Regions from separate parts of the Martelella soudanensis genome, predicted to be linked through region 1. Evidence: predicted binding sites of a transcription regulator. Region 1 holds the regulator's gene; each other region holds the start of a gene.
The links. Region 1 encodes LexA, which represses DNA repair genes until DNA is damaged. Its sites were predicted from a motif close to TGTTCNNNNTGTGTTCNG; they were not measured.
Positions count from the first base shown of each region.

Region 2: the regulator LexA is predicted to act here: its motif matches at 763-780, upstream of HQ843_RS20450 (ATP-dependent helicase).
Region 3: the regulator LexA is predicted to act here: its motif matches at 926-943, upstream of HQ843_RS22090 (DNA recombination protein RmuC).
Region 4: the regulator LexA is predicted to act here: its motif matches at 1,149-1,166, upstream of HQ843_RS01625 (YifB family Mg chelatase-like AAA ATPase).

Region 1 is NZ_CP054861.1:4,024,242-4,026,445, reverse strand. It holds gene HQ843_RS19335 (ComEC/Rec2 family competence protein) at 1-537, shown strand, start outside; gene lexA (transcriptional repressor LexA) at 491-1,198, opposite strand; gene HQ843_RS19325 (TRAP transporter substrate-binding protein) at 1,579-2,204, shown strand, end outside.
Region 2 is NZ_CP054861.1:4,269,763-4,271,966, forward strand. It holds gene HQ843_RS20450 (ATP-dependent helicase) at 895-2,204, shown strand, end outside.
Region 3 is NZ_CP054861.1:4,621,241-4,623,444, reverse strand. It holds gene HQ843_RS22090 (DNA recombination protein RmuC) at 1-878, opposite strand, end outside; gene def (peptide deformylase) at 1,035-1,550, shown strand; gene fmt (methionyl-tRNA formyltransferase) at 1,750-2,204, shown strand, end outside.
Region 4 is NZ_CP054861.1:330,659-332,862, reverse strand. It holds gene HQ843_RS01625 (YifB family Mg chelatase-like AAA ATPase) at 1-1,084, opposite strand, end outside; gene HQ843_RS01620 (TM2 domain-containing protein) at 1,251-1,583, shown strand; gene gshB (glutathione synthase) at 1,578-2,204, opposite strand, start outside.

The DNA.
Region 1 (2,204 bases):
TTTACGGGGCTTCGAATCATGACGGTCGAACGACCGGCCTTCACCGGACTTGCCTGCGATAATGCCGATATCGTCGTCAGTCGATACCGTCCCGGCTTTCAGACCTGCCGCTCCGGCGCCTATCTCATCACCCCGGCAATGCGCCGGCAGCGCGGCGCGTTTCAATTCACGCTGTCGCCGGAGGTTGCGCGCGAACGCCCGGACAGCGGCACATCAGCGTCGCCTCAAAACACAGCCTGGCACGCGGACAATGAGCCTGCGGAAGCACGTCACCGAAGCGCTGCGGCCTCCGTGACAGTCGGCGATGCCACTGCGGGGACCGCACCCCAGGCTGTCTCCAGAAAGGCCCGCCAGCCCTCGTGCGGGCCGACAAGCGTTTCGCTCAAAACCTCGGTCACAGCGCTCGATCGCCCTTGGAACAGACACCGGCTCTACGACTGGCGTTCCGGAGAATATCTGCCGGTGATCACGGTTCCGGAGACGCTTACCTTCAGTGGTAGCGGCGGATCAGACCGACCAGCTTGCCCTGAACCTTGACCTGGCTTGCGGCGAAAATGCGGGTCTCGTAAGCCGGATTGGCCGCTTCCAGCGCGATCGATGCGCCCTTGCGGCGGAACCGCTTCAGGGTCGCTTCCTCGTCATTGACGAGCGCAACGACAATATCGCCGGGGGAGGCGGTGGAGATATTGCGGATGATTACGGTATCGCCGTCGAAGATCCCGGCGTCGATCATCGAATCACCCTGAACCTCAAGCGCGTAATGTTCTCCCGCGCCAAGCATTTCCGCCGGCACTGTGATCTGATGGGTGTTTTCCTGAATGGCCGAAATCGGCACGCCGGCAGCAATCCGCCCCATGACCGGTATGCCGGTCGAGCCGCTGTCATTGTTGCCGACCGGCGCCTTGGGCTCTTCCTGTTTCTTGCCGAGGGAGCCTTCGATCACGCTTGGCGAAAAACCCCGGCGCGGCGGCTGACCCATCGTGCTGTCCGGCATGCGCAGGATTTCTAGCGCCCGGGCGCGGTTGGGAAGCCGACGGATGAAACCGCGTTCCTCCAGTGCCGTGATCAACCGGTGAATGCCCGATTTCGACGCGAGGTCGAGCGCTTCCTTCATCTCATCGAAGGAGGGCGGAATGCCCGTCTCTTTCATCCGTTCATGAATGAAAAACAGCAATTCCTGTTGTTTGCGTGTCAGCATTTCCTGCCCCTGGTCCTTCGAAACAAATCCAGAACGAATATACATGTTCCTACTGTGTTCCGCAAGTGCAACCGGAGTGGGGCAAAAATAACGGGCTCGCGCGGAAATTCGCGCCTCCTGTCGCCACACAATGCGTCCGCTCGCATGCGTTTTGCCATGGCCCCCATTTAACGAAATTCTGCTCGTCGTTCTCCCGCATCGCCTGGGGCTTTCGATATTTCTGGTGCGTGGTTTGATTGCAAGGCTGTCGACAACATAAGATTTTTAAAATAGAGTTTCAAAAGTGACCTTTTGTCCCAGGTCGCGCATGGTGGCCAAGACGCCGGGAGGGCGAAGCGGGCCGCCGCCCATCAGGAGGAAACGGGACGGGGAGGAATTACATGAAGAAATTTGCAGCACTCGCGCTCGGTGCGGCGATGACGGTTAGTGCGACGGTCAGCGCTGCCAGCGCCGAGCCGATCGTCATCAAGATCGGCCACAGTTCCGAGGCGGACCTGCATCTGCCGGGCGCCGGGCGAACGGCTTGCGTTGTCGCGATGAAGGAGTATCTCGACGTCGCTTCCGAAGGCGAGCTTGCGCTTGACGTCTATCCGGACGGAGCGCTCGGCGGCGCCCGTGCGATGGTTGAATCGGCGCAAACCGGCGTGATCCAGATGGTCGGCGCCTATACGTCGATCCTTGTGCCGTTCGTGTCGGAAATGGCCGTCACGCAGATACCATATGTTTTCCCGGACAGTCTGACGGCCTGGCAGGTCATGGATGGTCCCTTCGGCGATGCGCTTGCCGAAACCGTCCTTGAAAAGACCGGACTTCGTGTTCTGGCCTGGCCGGAAGGCGCCGGTTTCCGCAATATCTACGCGGACAAGCCGATCCACAGCGTCGCCGACATGAAGGGCATGAAGATGCGCGTGCCGGAAAATCCGGGACTGCTGGCGATGTTCCGCGCCTGGGGCGCCAATACCGTTACGATCAGCTGGAACGAACTCTACACCGCCCTGCAGTCGGG
Region 2 (2,204 bases), 250 kb from region 1:
TTTCAACTACAATGAAATTTAATTTCATTAATTGGAGTTGTCAATCGACGCCCACTCGGATGCACTGCCGTCACCCGCAATTTCCGCCCGTCATCTTCCATACGTGGTGTCCACCTCGTTTTTGGTGGACACCTCATGCCGCAGAAAACTCAGATGAAAAAGGTGCGGAGAAATTCGCGCTTACCCAAGACCGGAATTGACGAAATAATAGCCGGACCACGGCGGGCGAACTTTCCGCTCGGAGCGCTCTTCGACTTCTTCCCGATCGAGGAGGAAATCGGTCGTTAGCCACTCCTGGCGGCGTTGGCGCAGGGATCAAATTTCAACGTTTTGCGTCTATGCGGTCGGGATTGAAAATAGGTTGATTGACCCCGTATGCCGCACAAACATAACGCCGCCCGCCGCCATCACATCGGTAAGATGAAGTTCAAAGGTATCAGAGCGCATTCGGCCCGATCATCGAAAGTCCCGCGTCTTCACCCGCATCTCATCGATATGCCCATAGGGTTCGAACATGCCGCGCGGCTTTGGCATTCCCCGCGGATCAGGTGCCGGCAATCCAGGATGAAACGCGTCACCCCACCCCTGCGGAAGCGGGAAGGCCGCATCTCGGCTCCCAACGCTTGCAAGCTCGGCGGACAGGTCAAGTAGCTCCCGGGCGACGAGATGGACGACCTCTCCCTCTCGCTGGACCGAGCGTATGGCTCGACATGGTGTTGAACAGTCTCCTTGAGGACTTTGCAACGGCGGAATTCTCCGATATGTTCCTTATTTGTTCTTTTCCGGTTTTGAGTCACTCGGTCGCGTTGGTGGCCCTGTGGACTTCCACCGGGAGAAGATAACGATGCGCGATGCGCGCATCGTTGAATCACAAGGGCTTGAGGGCAGGACGGCATGAGCGCGGCGCATCTCGAAAAGTTGAATGACAATCAGCGGGCCGCGGTTCTGCACGGCATGGATTTGCCAGATGGATCGATTGGCGGACCGCTGCTGATCATCGCCGGCGCCGGATCCGGCAAGACCAATACGCTTGCCCATCGCGTGGCCCAACTCGTCATCTCCGGCGCCGATCCTCGCCGGATCCTGCTGATGACCTTTTCGCGTCGTGCCGCCGCCGAAATGGGAAGGCGCGTCGAGCGGATATGCACGAAGACGCTTGGCGACAAGGCCGGGATCATGGCTGACGGGCTTGCCTGGTCCGGCACCTTCCACGGGATCGGCGCCCGTCTGTTGCGTGAATATGCAATCGAGCTTGGTCTCGATCCGCAGTTCACCATTCATGATCGCGAGGACTCGGCCGACCTGATGAACCTCGCCCGGCATGATCTCGGCTTCTCGAAGACGGAGAACCGGTTTCCGGCGAAGGGCACTTGTCTCTCGATCTATTCGCGCACCGTCAATGCCGAGGCGCCGCTTGCGGAAATCCTGCGAGCGAACTTTCCATGGTGTGCGGCCTGGGAAAAGGAACTGAGGGAATTGTTCTCGGCCTATGTCGAGGCCAAGCAGGTCCAGAACGTCCTCGATTATGATGATCTGCTGCTCTACTGGGCGCAGACCATGGGCGATCCGGTGCTTGCCGCCGAGATCGGCGGACGCTGGGATCATGTCCTGGTCGATGAATATCAGGACACCAACCGCCTGCAATCCTCGATCCTGATGGCGCTCAAGCTCGGAGGGCGGGGTCTGACGGTCGTTGGTGACGACGCACAGTCGATCTATTCGTTCCGGGCTGCCACGGTTCGCAACATCCTCGATTTCCCGAATGAATTCTCGCCGAAGGCCGACGTGATCACGCTCGACCGCAATTACCGGTCGACACAGCCGATCCTCGCGGCTGCCAATGGCGTCATCGGTCTCGCCCAGGAGCGCTACACCAAGGATCTCTGGACCGACCGTGTCTCAACCGAAAAGCCGCGGCTGGTGACGGTTCGCGACGAAGGCGATCAGGCTCGGTTCATTGCCGACGAGGTTCTCGACAACCGCGAAGGCGGCATGCGGCTGAAGGATCAGGCCGTGCTGTTTCGGGCGAGCCATCACAGCGGGCCGCTGGAGGTGGAACTCACGCGTCGCAACATTCCCTTCGTGAAGTTCGGCGGTCTGAAGTTCCTCGATTCCGCGCATGTGAAAGACCTGCTGGCAGCGCTGCGGTTTGCCCAGAACATGCGCGATCGCGTGGCGGGCTTCAGGCTGATGCAGCTCTTGCC
Region 3 (2,204 bases), 600 kb from region 1:
TCCTTCATCACCGCCTGCACCACCTGGATCGACAGCAGCAGCAGCGTCGGCGAGACGATCACCACGCGTGCCGCATGGGCGCGCTGAACAACCGCTTCATAGTGCTCATGAATATCGGCGAAAATCGATTCGGAGGGCACGAACAGGAAGGCCGTGTCCTGGGTCTCGCCGGGCAGCAGATATTTGCCGGCGATATCGCGGACATGGATGTCGAGATCGCGGCGGAAACGCTGGCCGGCGGTGCGGGAGGCCTCGTCGCTTTCCGCAGCGCGCATGGCGTTCCAGGCCTCGAGCGGAAACTTGGCGTCGACGATCAGCGGCGGCGCGCCGTTCGGCATGTCGATCACGCAGTCGGGCCGGGTGCCGTTCGAAAGCGTTGCCTGGAACCGGAAACTGCCGGCAGGCAGCGCATCTGCGATGATCGCCTCCATCCGTCCCTGGCCGAAAGCGCCGCGGGTCTGCTTGTTGGAGAGGATAGCCTGCAGGCCCACCAGATCCTTTGCCAGCGACTGGATATTGTTCTGCGCCGCATCGATGACGGCAAGCCGCTCCTGCAGGCGGCGCAGGTTCTCGTGGGTGGTCTGGTGTTGCTGGTGAAGCGTACTGCCGATCCGCTGCGAAAGGCCGTCAAGGCGGGACCCAAGCGCGGCGTTGAGCTCGGACTGGCGGCTGCCGAACAATTCCGCCATCGTCGCCATCCGCCCCTGCATCTCGTTCTGGGCCTGCACCAGTTGCTGCAGTTCGCGCTCCAGCGGCTTGTCCTGCCGACCGCCGCCGCGCCGCCTCATCAGGAGGATGACAATCAGAACACATAGGACCGCGGCGATGCCGAGCATCACCGGGTCCATCGTCGCCAACTGCGCCTGCACTCTGTCCATCACGTCACCCTCAATTTTTCAAGCCTAGCATATTTTTACTTGAAAGAAAGATCAAAACGTGAACAAAATAAATCCTGACAGACAAACAGTACGGAGGCCTTATCGACAGCGTACGAAATGATTTCCCCCGGCGCGAACATGCGCTATGGGGAGGACATGACCACGATGCCATTGATTATCTTGCCGGACCCTCTGCTGCGCACGGTCTCGAAACCGGTCGAGCGCATAGACGACGACTTGAAGAAATTTGCCAATGATATGCTGGAGACCATGTATGAGGCCCCCGGTATCGGCCTTGCCGCGATCCAGGTCGGCCTGCCCCGGCGCATGCTCGTTCTGGATGTCGCAAACAGGGACGAGGGCGAGAAGCAGCCCATGGTGGTGATCAATCCGACCGTGCTGCACACTTCGGATGAGCGCTCGGTTTATGAGGAGGGCTGCCTGTCGATACCGGAATTTTATGCCGAGGTGGAGCGGCCGGCCCGCGTACGGGTGCGCTATACCGACCTTCAGGGCGCGGAACAGGAAATCGAGGCGGATGGTCTGCTTGCCACCTGCCTGCAGCACGAGATCGACCACCTCGATGGCGCGCTTTTCATCGATTATCTCTCGCGCCTGAAGCGTGAACGGGTGATCAAGAAGTTCACCAAGACCGCACGGCACAAGCTCTAGGGCAATTCCGCTTGCCTGGCTCGCGTGCCCCGCGTTTTTCGCGCGCTGGACAAGCGAGCCGGTTGGCGCTTTGACCGGCGCGCTTCGGGACTGATTTGCTTTTTGCAGAAACGCGTGCGCGTCCTATCTATCTGTTTTACCGCATTTTCGCAGATGGCTTCACCTGACTGCGAAATGCTCCGGGCCGGAAGGAGCGATGATGACCCTTAGAATAATCTTTATGGGCACGCCGGAATTTTCCGTTCCGACCCTCAGGGCGCTGCGGGAGGCGGGCCATGAGATCGCCTGCGTCTATACCCAGCCGCCGCGGGCGGCGGGCCGCCGGGGGCTTTCGGAGGTCAAGTCGCCGGTGCACCAGGCCGCCGAACTGCTTGGCATGGCGGTGCGCACGCCGGAAAATTTCCGCGATGCCGCAGAGCGCGCCGCGTTCGCCGCGCTCGATGCCGATGTCGCGGTTGTCGTCGCCTATGGCCTGCTGCTGCCGGAAGCGATCCTGAATGGCACGCGGCTCGGCGCCTATAACGGTCACGCCTCGCTTCTGCCGCGATGGCGGGGCGCGGCGCCGATCCAGCGCGCGATCATGGCCGGCGACCGCGAGACAGGCATGATGATCATGAAGATGGAAAAGGGGCTCGATACCGGGCCGGTGGCGCT
Region 4 (2,204 bases), 1.9 Mb from region 1:
CGCGCGCGCAGCTATGGCCGGGCTCGCCCGCCATGCCGCAACGGCACGGGTTCATCGCCGCGACAAGCTGGAAGGCGGCGGGATATGAAACGCGATGATTGGCGCGCGCGATCACGCATTCGCCGCTCTCCAGCGGCTGGCGCAGCGCATCGAGCGCCTGCGGCGAGAACTCCGGAAATTCGTCGAGGAACAGCACGCCGTGATGGGCGAGCGAGGCCTCGCCCGGCCGCGCCTTGAACCCGCCGCCGACCAGCGAGGCCATGCTTGCGGAATGATGCGGTGCCCGGAAGGGCCGGCGGTCCGACAATCTGCCGCCGGCGAGCTTGCCGGCGATCGAGTGGACCATCGACATGTCGAGCAGTTCCTGCGGCAGAAGCGGCGGCAGGATCGAGGGCAGCCGGGCGGCGAGCATGGATTTTCCAGCACCCGGAGGGCCGACCATCAGAAGGTTGTGCCCGCCGGCCGCGGCCACTTCAAGCGCGCGCTTGGCGCTCTCCTGCCCCTTGATGTCGGCAAGGTCCGGCAGATCGAGTGCGGCCGCGCGCACCGCCGGATGCGGTCGGGAAAGCACCTGCGTACCCTTGAAATGATTGGCGATGCCGATCAGGCTCTTGGGCGCCAGAATATCGATATCCGCGCTTGCCCAGGCGGCCTCGGGTCCGCAATCGGCCGGGCAGATCAGGCCCTTGTCGAGCGCGTTGGCGGCAATCGCGGCGGGAAGGGCGCCGGCAACGCTCGCGATCGTGCCGTCGAGGTTCAGTTCGCCGATCACCACATAGCCGGAAAGTGCATCGGCAGGAATGGCCCCGAGCGCCGCCATCAGTCCGAGCGCGATCGCAAGATCGAAATGCGAGCCCTCCTTTGGCAGGTCCGCGGGCGCAAGGTTCACGGTCACCCTCTTGGGCGGAAGCGCAAGGCCCGTGGCATGCAGGGCCGCCTGCACCCGTTCCCGACTTTCGGCGACGGCCTTGTCCGGCAGGCCGACGATCTGCATGCCGATCTTGCCGGGCGCGACCATGACCTGCACGTCGACCGGAACGCCTTCAATGCCCTGAAATGCTACCGTATGAACACGTGAAACCATGACCATCCCGCCCGCTTGCCCGTACCCTCAGGTTGCAAGGATTCCACAATTCCCGTTTACATGCAAGAACAAAAGAAGAACTTTTCATCTTCCCCGGCCTTGGCCGGCTATGGACAATCGCGAAACCCGTGGATACATCTCTTGCGACTGTCTTGAAGGGGCCGCTATGGGACTGACGACCGAAGAACAAATCCTGATCGAGCAGCGCGTGACCAACAGCGCGAAGTCTCCCGCCGCGGCCTATCTGCTGTGGTTTTTCGTGGGCTGGGCCGGCGCCCACCGGTTCTATCTTGGCCGGTCGGGCTCCGGCATTGCCATGCTGTTGCTCTATGTCGTCGGCTGGCTCACGACCGTTTTCATGATCGGTTTCGTGATGCTCGGCGCCTGGGGCATCTGGTGGCTTGTCGACCTGTTCCTGATTTCGGGCATGATCGACGCGCAAAAGAGCGAGGTCCGCGCACGTCTCACGCAGGAAGCGCTTGTTGGCCAGCGCTCATAGGCGCTTGTTCTCGATCGCGTCCCACATCAGGCTGGCGATATCGGCGCCGCCGAATTTCTTGACCTCGCGGATGCCGGTGGGCGAGGTGACGTTGATTTCCGTCATATAGTCGCCGATGACATCGATGCCGACCAGGATAAAACCGCGTTCCTTCAGCGAAGGGCCGATACGGGCGCAGATTTCCTTCTCGCGCTCGGTCAGTTCGGCGGCCTCCGCTCGGCCGCCGACATGCATGTTGGAGCGGCTGTCGGTCTCGGCCGGCACCCGGTTGATCGCGCCGGCGAATTCGCCGTCGATCAGGATGATGCGCTTGTCGCCCTTGCGCACGGCGGGCAGATAGGCCTGTGCGATATAGGGCTCGCGGAACATCTGTGCGAACATTTCCAGAAGCGATGTGAAATTGCGGTCGTCGCGGGTGGAATGAAACACGCCCGCGCCGCCATTGCCGTAAAGCGGCTTCAGGATGATATCGCCCATCTCCTCGCGGAAACGCCGGATTTCGCCGACATCCCTGGTGATCAGCGTCGGCGGCATCAGGTCGGTGAATTCGGTGACGAAGATCTTCTCCGGCGAATTGCGCACCCAGGCCGGATCATTGACCACCAGCGTCTTCGGGTGGAT